DNA from 4 places in the Mucilaginibacter sp. 21P genome. Region 2 is predicted to be linked to each of the others. Evidence: riboswitches for the same ligand, from Rfam matches in the RefSeq annotation. Region 2 holds a riboswitch; each other region holds the start of a gene.
What was found. Region 2 has a riboswitch for S-adenosylmethionine ahead of INP83_RS10345 (cysteine desulfurase family protein). Riboswitches for the same ligand answer to the same signal wherever they lie in the genome.
Positions count from the first base shown of each region.

Region 1 (4,187 bases), 1.1 Mb from region 2:
TTTAGCAAAGTACTGATAACACATACTAGCATGAATATAGAAACCATTGCCATACACGGCGGAAACCACATAGACACTAAAACTAAAGCAGTTGTGCAGCCAATTGTTATGGCTACAACCTTTGAGCGCGATGCCGATGGGGGCTTTTCCTCCGGTTATCAGTACAGTCGCTCAGCTAACCCAAACCGTGATGCGTTAGAAAAGGTTTTGGCGAAGTTAGATCAAGGGGTTGAAGCTGCTGCTTTTTCATCCGGCAACGCGGCGGGTATGGCCGTTTTTCAATCCCTTGAGCCTGGTAGCCACATTATTGCGCCTGATGACATGTACCACGGATTACGCAACCAGCTAAAGCAGCTTTTTGCCGGCATCCTGGAATTTGACTTTGTTGATGTAAATAACGAAGAAACGCTAAGGTCACATATTAAAACAAATACCCGGCTGATATGGGTTGAAACACCATCAAACCCGCTGCTTAAGATCACCGATATAAAAAAGGTGGTTGCCATAGCCCGCGAACACGATATCAAAGTGGTATGTGACAACACCTTTGCAACACCGATATGCCAGCAACCCCTAACACTTGGTGCCGATGTTGTGATGCACTCTACCACCAAATATTTTGGCGGCCATAGCGATCTGATGGGCGGCGCGTTGATCACTGCTGAAAAAACAGATTGGTGGGAAAAGATCCGAAATGTGCAAACCATGGGTGGCGCCATACCCTCTCCAATGGATTGCTACTATTTGGTTCGCAGCATTAAAACGCTTCCGTATCGTGTAAAAGGCCATGTACATAATGCGCAGCTTTTGGCAACTTTCTTAGAAAATCATGCGGCGGTTGAGCAGGTCATGTATCCGGGCTCAACTTCGCACCCGCAGTATAGCGTGGCAAAAGAACAAATGACACTGCCAGGTGCAATGATGTCCTTTACGCTAAAAGGCGGCGAAGAAGAAGCGAAAAAGGTAATCAATTCCTTAAAGATTTTTACGCAGGCAACGAGTTTAGGCGGCGTTGAAAGTTTAATAGAACACCGCGCATCTGTTGAAGGGCCGGATACCAAAACACCATTTAATCTACTGCGGGTCTCTGTTGGTTTAGAGCATATTGATGATCTGATTGCTGATCTGGAGCAGGCTATGGCTTGATTTTCGCACTCACGTAATCTTTATTTTTCAATTATTTAAAAATTTTATTTGGAAGATACTTTCCTATTGCCCTATATTTGAAACAATATTTGGTAGCAATACCATGATCAATTTTCCCTCACACGGATTTTGATTTATAAAGAAGCGGCGAGAGATCAGGCTCTGAGAACCGCTGGCAACCCTGCAAGGTGCAGAAGGTGCCAATTCCTGTCCCGGAAAATAATTTACCCGGGGGATATAAATTAATAGTCATGAAAAGTCTGATTTATTTAGCCCAACAAAACACATCGCAAACCCAATCGGGTACGTTTACTGTATACAACCCTGCTAATGGCTGTATTTGTATGTGTTGCTGCTGCTGTTGATGCAGTACACGTTCCCTTTTTCTGTTTCCTGAAAAATACGTGTCACCCTGCTTAGGATAGTTCTATCCGCACGCCAGTTAATCTCAGTTTAAATCAACTTAAAAAATACTACCATGTCTGCACTAAAATTTGAAACCCTACAATTACACGCCGGTCAGGAAGTAGATCCTACCACCAGGTCACGCGCAGTTCCTTTGTATCAAACCACGTCTTACGTATTTAACAACGCCGAGCATGGTGCCAACCTTTTTGCTTTAAAGGAATTTGGCAACATCTATACCCGTTTGATGAACCCGACAACTGATGTTTTTGAGAAACGCATTGCCGCTCTTGAAGGTGGTGTAGCGGCCTTAGCAACAGCATCAGGCCAGGCGGCTCAGTTCATTGCTTTAAATAATATCCTGCAAGCCGGCGACAACTTTGTTACCTCGCCGTATTTGTATGGAGGCACCTATAACCAGTTTAAGGTAGCTTTTAAACGCCTTGGTATAGAAGTACGTTTTGCCGAGGATGATACCGCCGAAAATCTTGAAAAACACATCGATGCTAAAACCAAAGCCATTTATGTAGAAACAATCGGCAACCCCGGTTTCAACATTCCTGACTTTGATCAAGTAGCGGCATTGGCAAAAAAGCATGATCTGCCGCTGATTGTAGATAATACTTTTGCAGCCGGTGGCTACCTGGTCCGCCCGTTACAACACGGTGCCAACATCGTTGTGGAGTCTACAACCAAATGGATAAATGGCCACGGCACCAGCATTGGGGGTGTAATTGTTGATGGCGGTAATTACAACTGGGGTAACGGTAAATTCCCGCAATTTACCGAGCCGAGCGAAGGCTATCATGGACTGATATTCAATGACGTGTTTGGAATCAATGGCCCTTTTGGTAACATCAACTTCATCATTCGTGCCCGTGTGGAAGGCTTGCGTGATTTTGGCCCTTCGCAATCACCATTCAATTCCTGGTTAAACATCCAAGGACTGGAAACTCTGTCATTAAGAGTACAACGCCATGTAGATAATGCACTTGAGTTAGCTAAATGGTTGGAGCGACATCCGCAAGTAGAAAAAGTGAACTACCCGGGACTGGAATCGTCACCAAACCACACCAACGCTAAAAAATATCTGAAGAATGGCTTTGGCGCTGTGTTGTCTTTTGAAGTAAAAGGCGGGCAGGAAAATGCGTCGGCCGTTATCGATAACCTTAAATTGGTTAGTCATTTAGCTAATGTAGGCGATTCAAAAACATTAATTATACAACCATCAGTAACTACGCACCAACAACTGAGCGATGCCGAGCAGTTATCTGCCGGTGTTACCCCTGCCCTGCTGCGCGTTGCCGTTGGTATTGAACATATAGATGATATTAAAGCCGATTTTGAGCAGGCATTTGTCAAGATCGGTCAGTTAGCATATGCATAAAGACCTTTTAATAGTTTTTTAGTTTTTAAGTGATAGTTGTAGAGAGTGGTTGCCAGGCAGCCGCTCCTCTATAACTGAAAAAGAAGAAATGAGTACACAAACCTTTACTTATACAGGGACTTTCGAACTTGAATCGGGCCGTAAACTACAAGGTATTGAAGTAGGTTACAATACTTACGGTACCCTCAACAAAAACCGGGATAATGTAGTGTGGGTATGCCATGCCCTCACTGCAAATTCCGATGTTTTCGACTGGTGGAAAGGCCTGTTTGGCCCAGAAGACCATTTTAACCCTGATGAATATTTTATTATTTGTGCTAATGTTCTGGGTTCGCCATATGGAACAGTTAACCCGCTAAGCAACAACCCGGCAACCGGTCAACCCTATTTTTTGGCATTTCCGGAATATACCATCAGGGATATTGTAAAAGCTCACCAGTTACTGGCTGACCATTTAGCTATCGATAAGATAGAAATATTATTGGGTGGCTCTTTAGGCGGCCAGCAAGCATTGGAGTGGAGCATTATTGAGCAGGATCGTATCAAGAACCTGATATTGATCGCCACCAATGCCAACCACTCACCATGGGGCATTGCGTTTAACGAATCGCAACGTTTGGCCATCAACGCCGACCGTACCTTCCAGGCAGGTAGTATAGATGGCGGTGCAAAGGGATTAAAAGCAGCCAGAAGTATCGCGCTCCTATCCTACCGTAATTACAAAACTTACGGCATTACTCAACATGAAGACAGCGACGAGATACCCGAGAGCTTTAAAGCAGCAAGCTATCAAAACTACCAGGGACAAAAACTTGTGAACCGTTTTAATGCTTACAGCTACTGGTTTTTGTCAAAAGCGATGGATTCGCACAACGTTGGCCGTGGCCGTGGTGGAGTTGATAAAGCTTTGGGCCTGGTAAAGGCGCGCACTTTGGTAATTGGCATCAAGTCAGACGTATTGTTCCCTATTGAGGAACAGCAATACCTATTCAGGCATATACCTAAATCGGCTTTTGCCGAATTAGACTCGTTTTATGGTCACGATGGTTTCCTGATAGAGACCGAAGACCTTACAAAGGTGATCACATCCTTCCTGAAAACGGATGTAAAGGGAAAAATTATTGAATTACAAAAAATAGCTTAATGAGCAAAAAACTTACCATTGGTCTCTTCGGCTTCGGCGTTGTGGGCCAGGGACTGTACGATATCATCAAAACAAAGAACCTTAACCTGGAGATCGTAAAGATTG
Region 1 is NZ_CP063061.1:3,404,181-3,408,367, forward strand. It holds gene INP83_RS15225 (PLP-dependent aspartate aminotransferase family protein) at 31-1,146, shown strand; SAM riboswitch class I at 1,278-1,390, shown strand; gene INP83_RS15230 (O-acetylhomoserine aminocarboxypropyltransferase/cysteine synthase family protein) at 1,625-2,938, shown strand; gene metX (homoserine O-acetyltransferase) at 3,027-4,082, shown strand; gene INP83_RS15240 (homoserine dehydrogenase) at 4,082-4,187, shown strand, end outside.
Region 1: linked by a shared signal. The riboswitch ahead of INP83_RS15230 (O-acetylhomoserine aminocarboxypropyltransferase/cysteine synthase family protein) and the one ahead of INP83_RS10345 (cysteine desulfurase family protein) in region 2 are both predicted to bind S-adenosylmethionine.

Region 2 (4,187 bases):
TTTGGATCATACACAAAAAGGTACCCAACATTGATCCTGAAACAGCATTTAACAGCGGTAACGCACAAGGTTTAGAAGACCTTACGCTGCCTACTGTACGTAACCTTGGTTTTAACGTGAACCTCAAATTCTAAAACAATGAAAATTAAATATTTAGCCACCATCATATCAGGAACACTGCTTTTATCGGCAACAGCCTGCAAAAAAACGATTGAGGATATCAACAAAAATCCAAACGCGTCAGAAACCGGTCAGCCGGATTATATCTTAACAGGCGTAACAAAAGCTTTGGCAGATACTTACTGGGGGACATCCAATAATATGGACGCCAGCTTGCTTTGGGTACAAAACTGGGCCAAGATACAGTATACCGACCCCGACAGGTATATCTATACCAGTACATCCTTTAATGAGCTTTGGGGTACAGGTTATTCAAGAGGGGTTGTGAATCTTAACGCACTTGTAAAAATTGCCGATGCACAAGCTAACCCTAATTATAAAGGAGTTGCTTTAGTACTAAGATCATGGGCTTTCCAATTGCTAACTGATAATTATGGCGATGTGCCTTACACGCAGGCAGCAAGCATTAACGAATTCCTGACACCTGCTTACGACAAACAAAAGGATGTGTATTTTGCCATCCTCGATGATCTGAAATCGGCTCAAACCTTCCTTAGCCCTTCAGGTCCTGCAATTGCAGGCGACATCATCTATGGCACCAGCAGCGGCGCAAACCAGATACTGCTATGGAAAAAATTTGCCAACTCGCTGCGTTTACGTATTGCCCTGCGCATTGCAGACCGCGAGCCTGAAAAAGCAAAGCAGGTACTGGCCGACATTCAAGCGGATGGCAGCGGTTACATCAGCAGTAACAGCGAAACCGCACAACTGGTTTACGCGGCATCGCCTAACCAAAACCCTATCAGCAATTTGTTTGATACCAGGGATGATTACCGCATCAGCAAAACAATTGTAGATAAGCTTTTTGCATTAAATGACCCGCGCCTGCCGGTTTATGCCAGCAAAACAAAGGATGCTACACCACAAACTTATGTTGGCTTGCCAAACGGACTTTTGGTAGGTGATGCCAGCAGCTATGGCTTTACGAAAACATCAAAACCGGGCACCTACTTTTTAGCGCCAAGCGCACCGGCAGTGATCATCAGTTATGCTGAAGTACTATTTGACCAGGCCGAAGCTGCCCAACGCGGTTTTATTGCCGGCAACGCTGCCGATTTGTACAGGCAGGCTATAACCGCATCATTAACGCAATACGGTATAGGCACCGCCGATATAAACACCTACCTGGCTCAAAGCAGCGTTGCATATGATGCGGCTAACTATCGTAAATCAATAGGCGAACAAAAATGGATTGCGCTATTTGGCCAGGGATTAGAGGCTTATGCCGAATGGCGACGCCTGGATTATCCGCAACTTACCCCGGCAGTTGCCGGTACACTTGGAGGCAAGATACCGCTAAGGTTTATCTACCCCGGTACAGAGCAATCGCTTAATGGCACCAGCTACAAAGCTGCAGTTGCCAGCCAGGGCGCTGACGCATTAACTACCAAATTATGGTTCGATGTGAATTGATAATTAAAAAACTTCATTGTAAAGGCTGCGAAATTTCGCAGCCTTTTTTTGTATGGACCCGAATTAAAATAATTTGCTGAATTTTTATAATTCTGTTATTCCTCAAATTCTTTCAATTCGGGTTCAGACATAAACAACAAAGGCCCCTGTTGGGCAGGGGCACTTTGTAACCAATTATAAACCTGAGATGAGAAACTTAAAAGAGGCGTGAGAACGGATTCGAACCGTTGTATGGCGTTTTGCAGACGCCCGCCTAACCACTCGGCCACCCCGCCTTTTGTTTTATTTAGAGGTTAGAATCGGATTTGAACCGCTGTAACAGGTGTTGCAGACCCGTGCCTCGCCACTCGGCCACCTAACCTTAGCTTCTCCCCACCCCTTTTCTTTGGAGAGGGGCTTTAGAAGATTGTTTTTAAAATATTTATTGTTTGAAAAATAGTGTGAATCACAGACCGAAACGACCTATTATATAAAATCATAAAATCAAAAGATTTTAACGAGATGCCGAAATCAACAACAACAATAACCAAGCCTTTGAGAGAAGCTTGATTTAACAGCGGACGTAGATATTTTAGCGTTGATGCTCATGTTGTTTTTCTTATCGGACAGGACAAAAGTAAACACCTAAAATGAAAAATCAAAAAAAATCTATAAAACTATAGACTTTATATATTATTTGTATATTTGCTGTCGAAACGTTCTTTAAAACTTATCCAGAAAGACCGAGGGAATGGCCCTTTGACGTCTTAGCAACCTGTACCACTTTGGTAAAAGGTGCTAAATCCTGCTCCTGTAATTAATGGAGAAAGATAAGCAATAGCAGCGTTCTGCTGCCAAGCCCCGGTGAACTGGTAAGTTTCATAAAGACATTAATTTATTTAACATATGAAAATTTACCTTGATAACGCCGCAACAACTCCATTAGATAAACAAGTATTTGAAGCCATGACGCCGTTTTACCTGCAGCACTTTGGCAATGCTTCATCTCATCATGCGTTTGGCAGAGAAGTTAAAGCTACGCTGGATAGTTGCCGCAAAACCATTGCGCAATTATTAAACGCCAGTCCGGAGGAGATCATATTCACATCCGGGGGCACCGAGGCAGACAATACCGCCATCCATTCGGCTATTTACGGCGCAGAAGTTGAGCACGTTATCACTACCAAATTTGAACACCATGCAGTACTGCACACACTGCAACAATTTGAGAGAAAAGGTAAGATCAAAATAAGCTACATCGAACATGATGCTCAGGGGACATTGGACCTTGTACATCTGGAAAGCTTGCTACAACAGCATCCAAAAAGCTTTGTATCGGTAATGCATGCAAATAACGAGATAGGCAACTTAAATGATATAGCTGCAATTGGCGAACTTTGCGAAGAATATAAAGCGCTTTTCCATACCGATACGGTACAAACAATAGGTCACTACGTTCATGATCTGCAAAAGCTGAAGGTTCATTATCTTGCAGCATCGGCACATAAATTTCACGGGCCAAAGGGCGTGGGATTTTTATACTGCCGCAAGGAGTCTCCCATAACCCAACTGCTGCACGGCGGCGGTCAGGAAGCAAAATTACGCGCCGGTACAGAAAACATAGCAGGCATAGTAGGCCTTATTAAAGCGCTGCAACTGGCTTATGCCGATCTGGATCAACATCAACTATATATACAATCACTAAAAGACCAGTTGGTGGCAGGCTTGTTAGATAATATCAGCGGCGTTAGCTTTAATGGCAATTCTGCCAACGCAGATAAAAGTTTATACACGGTGCTTAGCGTTTGCCTGCCCAATACCGGGGACGATCTGCTGCGATGTTTGGACGAACAAGGCATAGCAGTATCCGGTGGCAGTGCCTGCTCAACCGGGGCCGCCTCACACGTATTACAGGCATTAAAAATTCGTCCGGGGCGTCACACCGTACGTTTCTCATTTAGCCGGTTCAACACCGCTGAAGAGATTAATCGGGTGGTAAATGTATTATCTGCTTTATTGCAGCCTTTAGCGGCATAAAGCAACTGCTGATATTTTCAAAACCTAAATTTACTCACCCGGTCTGCGCCACGCCGGACCCTCTCCGCTGCATGCACCAGAGGGATAACTATCCTTACCCTCTTTTCGCACAGCGAAGAGAGGGTCGACAAGCGTCAGCAATGTCGGGGTGAGTCAATCGGCAAACGCTCCTAACTCTACTCCCCTCACAGCTCTGCATATAACTTTTCCCTATTCGTTATCGAAAAATTCGATTGGTATTGTGTTTGTTTAACTCCTACCTTCACATTTGTTAATCATCAGATACTAACCAATCAATTTTAACATGGAAAACAATTCGAACGACATCAGCAAATGCCCTTTCCACAATGGCACTTTGACTCATAACACCGCAGGTGGCGGTACACGCAACCGCGATTGGTGGCCAAACCAGCTTAAGCTGAATATTTTACGCCAAAATTCGCAGCTTACCAACCCGATGGATGAGCAGTTTAACTATGCCGAAGAGTTTAAATCATTAGACCTGGAAGCCATTAAACAAGACCTGCACGCGTTGATGACCGATTCGCAAGACTGGTGGCCTGCAGATTTTGGTCATT
Region 2 is NZ_CP063061.1:2,259,106-2,263,292, reverse strand. It holds gene INP83_RS10365 (SusC/RagA family TonB-linked outer membrane protein) at 1-134, shown strand, start outside; gene INP83_RS10360 (SusD/RagB family nutrient-binding outer membrane lipoprotein) at 139-1,593, shown strand; tRNA gene INP83_RS10355 (tRNA-Cys) at 1,797-1,868, opposite strand; tRNA gene INP83_RS10350 (tRNA-Cys) at 1,884-1,954, opposite strand; SAM riboswitch class I at 2,300-2,409, shown strand; gene INP83_RS10345 (cysteine desulfurase family protein) at 2,479-3,609, shown strand; gene katG (catalase/peroxidase HPI) at 3,914-4,187, shown strand, end outside.

Region 3 (4,187 bases), 1.8 Mb from region 2:
CCTGGTCGACCTTACTGTTAACCTTTTAGCCAACAAGTATATGCTGAGCGAGAATTGGCTGGAGATGCATAAGATCTTCGTACCAGATGAACAGGCCAACATGAAGGCGACCATCCTTGGGGCTATCTTTCACCTTAAAAAGCAAAAGGTTGGCAAAATACTGGAGAGCCTGCGTAAACAACTGCAAACTACTTTAGAAGCCGCCGACCAGGAAATACTGCTTAACCAGTACATGCACATGAAAAAGGTAGAGAAACATATATCGGATTACTTAGGATCTGTTATACTCAAATAATGGCCCTTCACAACGATCTCGGTAAACAAGGCGAAACACTTGCCAAAGCTTTTTTGGAAGCTGCCGGCTACGAGATATTGGACGAAAACTGGGTTTTCGGCAAAGCAGAGATAGACTTAATTGCTTATAAAAACAAGGTGATTATATTTACCGAAGTTAAAGCGCGTAGCGGCACGGGCTTTGGCCTGCCCGAGGATTTTGTAGATACCCGCAAGCAAAACCTGCTGGCCCATGCTGCAGATGAATACATTTATTTAATGAACCATAACGGCGAAGTGCGGTTTGACATAATATCTGTGCTTTTTAACCGTAATAATACCCATACCATAAAACATATTGAAGATGCCTTTTGGCCTTCTGCCACCTAACACAAAATGAATAAAAAATTAGTGCTCCTGGCCTTTGCGGCTTCCCTGCTTGCTTACGGCTGCCATACTGATACCGATAATGCCCAGCAAGACCTTACCGTTAGCCCTGATGCCGGCACCACTTACAAGGCAGGTCAGCAGGTTGAAATAAAAGTAAATTTCCCGAAGGATGCCAAGATAGATTCTGTAGTGTACCTGGTTGATAGCACCCGCATCGGTTCAAAAAAAGACCAGACCGGCGTTACGCTAAAAACCGACAGCCTCAGTTTAGGTGCACGCACCATTACCGCCAAGGTTTACCAACCCGGCGCCGCTGCGCAGGATGTTACCACCAACATCGTATTGTTGCCCGCAAAAGCACCGGAGGAGCTAACGTTTACTGTAGAAAAGGTTTTTCCGCATGATACCAGTCTTTACACCGAAGGCTTGATATATGACAACAACGGCTTTTATGAAAGCAGCGGTGGTTATGCCCAACCTCCAGCCGGTGTGCCTGCCGATGGCCAGTCTAAACTGGTAAAAACGACCCTGCCAAGTGGTAAAATTGTTCAGCAGAAAATGATCGACCCTAAGGTGTTTGGCGAAGGAATTGTGGTTATCGGCGATAAGATAATGATGCTTACCTGGAAAGAAAAGATAGGCTACGTTTTTGACCGCAAGACGTTCGATCTGAAAAACACCTTTAATAACAACGTGGGTGTTGAAGGCTGGGGCACGACCTACGATGGTAATAAGATCTACATGGATGATAGCACCAACCGCATCTGGTTCCTGAATAAAGACACTTACCAGCAAACCGGCTATATTGATGTTTATGATGATAAAGGGCCTGTTAACGAGATCAACGAGTTGGAATATATTGATGGTAAGATCTACGCCAATGTTTACAAAACCGAAAACATCCTGGTGATAGACCCAAAAACAGGTGCAGTACTGCAGCGTGCTAACATGGCTGATATGTACCCGGCAAGCAAGCGTAATATTGAGGCTGATGTGCTTAATGGCATCGCTTATGACAAAGCCACCAAGCGCATATTTGTTACCGGCAAAAAATGGGATAAGCTGTTCCAGGTTAAGTTCAGCAAAAAATAATAAAAGAGGCAGCCATCGGGCTGCCTTTTACGTTCATTAGGATTCGCAGCATGAACGTAAATATAGTTGTGAGATGCAACCCCGTTTCATTTGCACTTTACAACATTATTATTCATCTTTGCACTGCTTATGGAGAAAGACGGAGGGATTAGACCCTGCGATGTCTTAGCAACCTGTTACTTAACAAGGTGCTACATTCTACCCGGACCAGCAATACTGCCCGGGACAGATAAGTGAAAGTCAACCGTTAACACCCCGACTTTTCGAAATAAGTCTTCGTAGTATTAAGTAATTAGTATCAAGTATCAGGATTTTTTCTTGTGCAAGATATGATATGGTATCCATGCGGTACTTGCTACTTGATACTCGCTACTTGATACCGAAAAATGGACATTAGAAAAGAACTACAGAAACGCATCCTGGTAATTGACGGGGCAATGGGCACCATGATACAGCGGTACGAACTAACGGAAGCTGATTTTCGTGGGGAGCGTTTCCGTGATCATCCGTCAGACCTTAAGGGCAACAATGACCTGTTGAACCTTACCCGTCCGGATGTGATCAAGGCTATACATAAAGAGTACCTGGAGGCCGGTGCCGATATCATCGAAACCAATACTTTCAGCACTCAGCGCATTTCCCTGGCTGATTATCACATGGAAGATCTGGGCTACGAGCTAAGCTACGAGGGTGCCCGCCTTGCCCGTGAAGCTGCTGATGAATATACTGCCCTTACGCCTGATAAACCGCGCTTTGTGGCCGGTGCAGTTGGCCCTACCAACCGTACGGCATCGTTATCACCTGATGTAAACGACCCGGGTTACCGTGCTGTTACCTTTGATGACCTGGCCGAGGCTTACTATGAGCAGGTACGCGGTTTGGTTGATGGCGGATCGGACGTATTATTGGTTGAAACCATTTTTGATACGTTGAATGCCAAAGCGGCACTATTTGCAATAGATAGATATAAACAGGAATGTTTGGCTGCCGGTAAAGATTACGCAGCTTTCCGCCCTACGGGTGGAATCATGATCTCCGGAACGATTACCGATGCATCAGGCCGTACGTTATCAGGCCAAACAGTTGAGGCTTTCTGGAACTCCGTTAGTCATGCTAATTTATTGTCGGTTGGTTTAAATTGTGCCTTGGGTGCCCGCGAAATGCGCCCGCACTTAGAGGAGTTATCTGAAAAGGCTGGTGTGTTTATTTCAGCCTACCCTAACGCAGGTTTGCCTAACGAGTTTGGTGCCTATGATGAAACCCCGCACGAAACCGCCCACCAGGTTGACGATTTCATAAAAGCCGGCCTGGTGAATATCGTTGGTGGTTGTTGTGGTACCACGCCAGATCATATCAAATGTATTGCTGATAAAGCGGCGAAATATCCGCCCCGCGCTATTCCGGAGATAAAGCCTTATTTGCGCCTAAGCGGCTTAGAAGCTGTTACGCTAACGCCGGAGACCAACTTTGTAAACATTGGTGAGCGTACCAACATCACCGGTTCGCCAAAATTCTCTAAACTCATCCTTGCCGAAAATTACGAGGAAGCCCTTTCTGTTGCTTTACAGCAGGTAGAAGGCGGTGCCCAGGTTATCGATATTAACATGGACGAGGGGATGATCGACTCTGAAGCCGTAATGGTGAAATTCCTGAACCTGGTTGCCAGCGAGCCGGATATTGCCAAACTGCCCATCATGGTCGATTCATCAAAATGGAGCGTACTGGAAGCTGGTTTAAAATGTTTACAGGGCAAGGGAATTGTAAACTCCATCTCCCTTAAAGAAGGCGAGGAAAAGTTTAAAGAATATGCCCGCAAGATATTAAGCTATGGCGCTGCCACGGTGGTGATGGCCTTTGATGAGACCGGTCAGGCCGATTCACTGGAGCGCCGTAAAGAGATCTGCGAACGCAGCTACCGTATCCTGGTTGATGAGGTTGGTTTCCCGCCGCAGGATATTATTTTCGACCCCAACATCCTTACCGTTGCAACCGGTTTGGAAGAACATAACAATTACGCGGTAGACTTTATTGAGGCTACCCGCTGGATAAAACAAAACCTGCCACATGCCAAGGTAAGCGGTGGGGTGAGTAACATTTCCTTCTCGTTCCGCGGTAATAACGTGGTGCGCGAAGCCATGCACTCGGCCTTCCTTTACCATGCCATAAAAGCCGGCCTGGATATGGGTATTGTTAACGCCGGTATGCTGGAGGTGTACGAGCAGATCCCGAAAGACCTGTTAGAGCTGGTTGAGGATGTATTGCTTAACCGCCGCCCCGATGCTACTGAGCGCCTGGTTGAATTTGCCGATACTATCAAAAGCAAAGGTAAAGAGGTGGTGCGCGATGAAGAGTGGCGTAAAGGTTCTGTTGAAGAACGCTTGTCGCACTCGCTGGTAAAAGGTATTGTTGAATACCTGGATGCCGATGTGGAA
Region 3 is NZ_CP063061.1:431,066-435,252, forward strand. It holds gene dnaG (DNA primase) at 1-295, shown strand, start outside; gene INP83_RS01715 (YraN family protein) at 295-663, shown strand; gene INP83_RS01720 (glutaminyl-peptide cyclotransferase) at 670-1,755, shown strand; SAM riboswitch class I at 1,880-1,991, shown strand; gene metH (methionine synthase) at 2,142-4,187, shown strand, end outside.
Region 3: linked by a shared signal. The riboswitch ahead of metH (methionine synthase) and the one ahead of INP83_RS10345 (cysteine desulfurase family protein) in region 2 are both predicted to bind S-adenosylmethionine.

Region 4 (4,187 bases), 2.2 Mb from region 2:
GCAGCGGGCGATATTGTGGTAAAAAGAATTCAATGGCTTCCGGAACGCTTAATTTGATATGATTGCTCAGCTCAAAGATGTCATATACCTCCGGGCTAAATTTAAGCTCCATGCTTCGGCTGTCTATCTCCCACAAACCTATCTTAGCAATACGGCCTATCTCAAGAGCCTGTAATTCGCTTTCGGCGCTTTTTGCCTGCGCAAGTTTTATGGCGTTGATGTTGGTGAGAAAGCCATACATCACATTACCATTACCTGTGTCGCGGCGATGAGTTGTACTTTCAAACCATTGGTAACCTTGGTTTTTGGTAAGCAGGCGGATATGAGCTACGCGTGGACCATCATGTTTTGGGGAGTAAGTGGCTTTGATGAATGCATCTTTATCCTGGTAATAAAGTAAATGATCGAAGAAATAATTGTTTGAACATTCAATTTCTCCGGGCGAATAACCCAACATATTATAAAAACCCTTAGACCATTTAAGCTCTTTGCTTTGGTTGTGGTACTCCCAAATACCAATGTCCTTGTTATCTATAAGATGTGCTATATAAGACAGGCTCTCACCGTCAAAAGTATGTCCGTCTGTCAAAGTCATTCACGCAATTATCAAAAATTCATTCTGTAACGCCGTGTTATTGTAAATAATATGCCAAAGCCGCAAGTACAACTATTTGTTGTTTAAAATTTCGAGCAGGGAAACAAGAATTTCTTGTTTCGTAAAATTGATTAACCCTTGGTTTATGAGGGGTTGATCAATTCGTCATGCTCACAAAATCGAAACTCAATCGGCTAAAACTATCGCGTGTATACGTTTGCTTTTCTGTTTGGTTATTAAAATTAACCGTGTAAAAATACTATATATTTTAAGACGACAAGCTACTTAATTTAAGTGTTTTACAACTTTTATGATTATCAATATTTTTAATATCACAAATATTGCTGATTCAACAGATCTGTTTTCTTATGATATATGTACTATTGACATTTTTTTATAAGTTTACCGCTACCAATTTAAAAACTTATGAGATTTACTTTGTTAACAGCCCTTGCTGCGGCATTTATCAGCACCACTTCTGTTAATACAATTGCACAAAACGCTCCGGTAGCCAAAGTATGGCCGGCGGCTAAAGCAAACACCTGGTATGCGCAACACAAATGGATGAGCGGCGCTGATTTTATACCCAGCACGGCTATCAACCAGTTAGAAATGTGGCAGGCTGATAGCTTTGATCCTAAAACCATAGACAAAGAATTAGGCTACGCGGAGGGGATAGGCTTTAATACTATGCGTGTGTTCTTATACAGTCTTGCCTGGCAACAGGGTAAACCCGGCTTTAAAAAACGCATAGACGATTATTTAGCCATTGCAGATAAGCACCATATTAAAACCATGTTTGTTTTTTTTGATGATTGCTGGAACGCTGATGCAAAAATTGGTAAACAGCCTGCGCCAAAAACCGGCGTACATAATTCAGGTTGGCTGCAGGATCCGGGTAACCGCCTGGGTACGCCTGGCCAGGAAGCTATGCTAAAAGCTTACGTAACCGACGTAATGACCGCCTTTAAAAACGATAAACGCATATTGCTTTGGGACCTTTACAACGAGCCGGGCAACTCTAAAAAGAAAGATGCCTCAATGGACCTGCTGGTAAAAGTGTTTACCTGGGCAAGAGCGGTAAACCCTTCACAGCCGCTATCTGTTGGTTTGTGGGATTGGTCGTTTGAGAAGCTAAACGCTTACCAGGCGTTAAATTCTGACGTGATCACTTACCACGATTACACTGAGGAGCCTTCGCATTTGAAAACCATCCAGATGCTGAAAACACACGGCAGGCCGTTGATCTGTACCGAATACATGGCCCGCACGCGCAACAGTCGCTTTGAAACGGTTATGCCCATGTTAAAGAAAGAGAATGTTGGTGCGCTTAACTGGGGCTTCGTAGCCGGTAAAACCAACACCATTTATGCCTGGGACACCCCAATGCCAAATGGCGGCGAACCCAAAGAGTGGTTCCATGATATTTTCCGCAAGGATGGTACTCCTTACAAGCCTGAAGAGGTAGAGTTGATCAAAAAACTGAACGGCAAATAGGCTTAGTTATATGTTAGTCTTAGGGTAGAAGGCGATGCAATTGATCGCATCGCCTTCTGTTTTTAAGCTGATATGGGACAAATTGCCATTATCAACTGTCGTTAAAGCGGCTTTTACAGGTGTTCACGTTCACGCCATGAACACTTGTGAACACCGTGAACGCTGACAAAAAATTGTCAGTATTGCTATTCTTAAATATTTATCCCTCATTATCAATAACTTATAATATTTTAAATAAAAGACTACCAAATTTGTAGTTTTTATTTATTTTTGTATCGTTATCGTTCTTTAAATATACTTATCCAGAAAGACCGAGGGAAGGGCCCTGCGAAGTCTTAGCAACCTGTACCGCTTGGTAAAAGGTGCTAATTCCTGCTTTGTACTAATTAGTACTGAGACAGATAAGCTGATTTAAACGACCTGCATTGCCGCAGGATATCACTGTTACAGCCCATCTATCGCTTACTTCCGGATATATTATTGAAACTATTTTACCAATAGCAGGCTTATTTAAAAGCTGTTTAAATATTCAACTTAAAAAATTAGAACCATGAGTTTAAGAATTGGCGACGATGCCCCAAACTTTAAGGCGCAAACATCAAAAGGCGAAATTGACCTTTACGAATACCTTGGCGATGGCTGGGGGGTACTTTTCTCGCATCCTGCCGATTATACCCCGGTATGTACTACCGAGTTGGGAAAAACGGCTGCATTAAAAGACGAATTTGAGAAACGTAACGTAAAGGTGCTTGCTTTAAGCACTGATAACGTTGAATCGCACAAAGGCTGGATCAACGACATTAACGAAACGCAGAACGTAGAGGTAACTTTCCCCATTATCGGCGATGAGGACCGTAAGATCTCTGAGGCCTATGATATGATCCACCCTAATGCTTCGCTAACGGCTACCGTACGTTCATTGTTCATCATCGGTCCCGACAAAAAGATCAAACTGATCATTAGCTACCCGGCATCAACCGGCCGCAACTTTCAGGAAATCTTAAGGGTGATAGATTCGTTGCAGTTAACCGCTTACCACAGCGTTGCTACCCCGGCCGATTGGAAAGACGGTGAGGATGTGGTAGTGTTACCGGCCATAAAAACCGAAGATATTCCGGCTAAGTTCCCTAAAGGTTTCAAAGAGGTGAAACCTTACCTGAGAACTACGCCGCAGCCTAATAAATAAGGCTTCTGAAAATTTTAAGCCGCGTGACCGAGAGGATAGGTGAGGGCCTGCAAAACCTTACACGGTAGTTCGAATCTACCCGCGGCATCAAACTACTAAACTGCTAACTAAAGTAATTGGGCCGCAAGGCCCATTGCTTTTTTAGGCATACGCCAATCCTTCTTAAGAAAGACACGTGTAAAAAAGAACCGTGTCATTGCGAGCGATAGCGCGGCAATCTCATCGCGTTAGTGCCACGCGAGGAGATTGCCACGTCGTCCCGATAGCCATCGGGACTCCTCGCAATGACATGGCTTATTTCCTCATCCTCTTTGCGTAGCAGAAAGGGTCGCGCATCCCGATAGCAATAGGGACGGGGTGAGTCAACTCGTCAATTAACTCACCCCGACACCGCTACGCTTGTCGACCCCCTCTTCGCTGCGCGAAAAGAGGGTAAAGACAAAGCCCCTCTCCTTTGGAGAGGGGTTGGGGTGAGGCTCCAACAATTCCTCCCCCTCACTTGTAGTACCATTATGAGCAAATCAACACACAACTGGCCTGTTCTTGATTTTCATTACCTGAAAGATACCATTGCCACCGTACACATGTGGACGCAGATGATAGGCAAGGTACGTTTGAAAAAATCGCCTTGGATAAACCACTCCTGGCAGGTTACTTTGTATGTGAGCGCTAATGGCTTAACTACCGGAAGCATCCCTTACGAGGATGGTATTTTTCAGATAGATCTCGACCTGGTGAACCATCAGCTGCACATTACAACCAGCACAGGTGGTAAATGTACAGGCTCGTTAGGGGCAGCCACCATTGCCGATTTTTATCATACGCTGATGGATAAGCTGAAGGCCGTATGTGTTAACGTGGAGATCTATGCCGTACCAAACGAGTTGCAAACGGCTATTCCTTTTGCAG
Region 4 is NZ_CP063061.1:4,460,553-4,464,739, reverse strand. It holds gene INP83_RS19885 (PAS domain-containing sensor histidine kinase) at 1-595, opposite strand, end outside; gene INP83_RS19880 (cellulase family glycosylhydrolase) at 1,022-2,092, shown strand; SAM riboswitch class I at 2,388-2,500, shown strand; gene INP83_RS19875 (peroxiredoxin) at 2,643-3,278, shown strand; tRNA gene INP83_RS19870 (tRNA-Cys) at 3,296-3,366, shown strand; gene INP83_RS19865 (DUF5996 family protein) at 3,791-4,187, shown strand, end outside.
Region 4: linked by a shared signal. The riboswitch ahead of INP83_RS19875 (peroxiredoxin) and the one ahead of INP83_RS10345 (cysteine desulfurase family protein) in region 2 are both predicted to bind S-adenosylmethionine.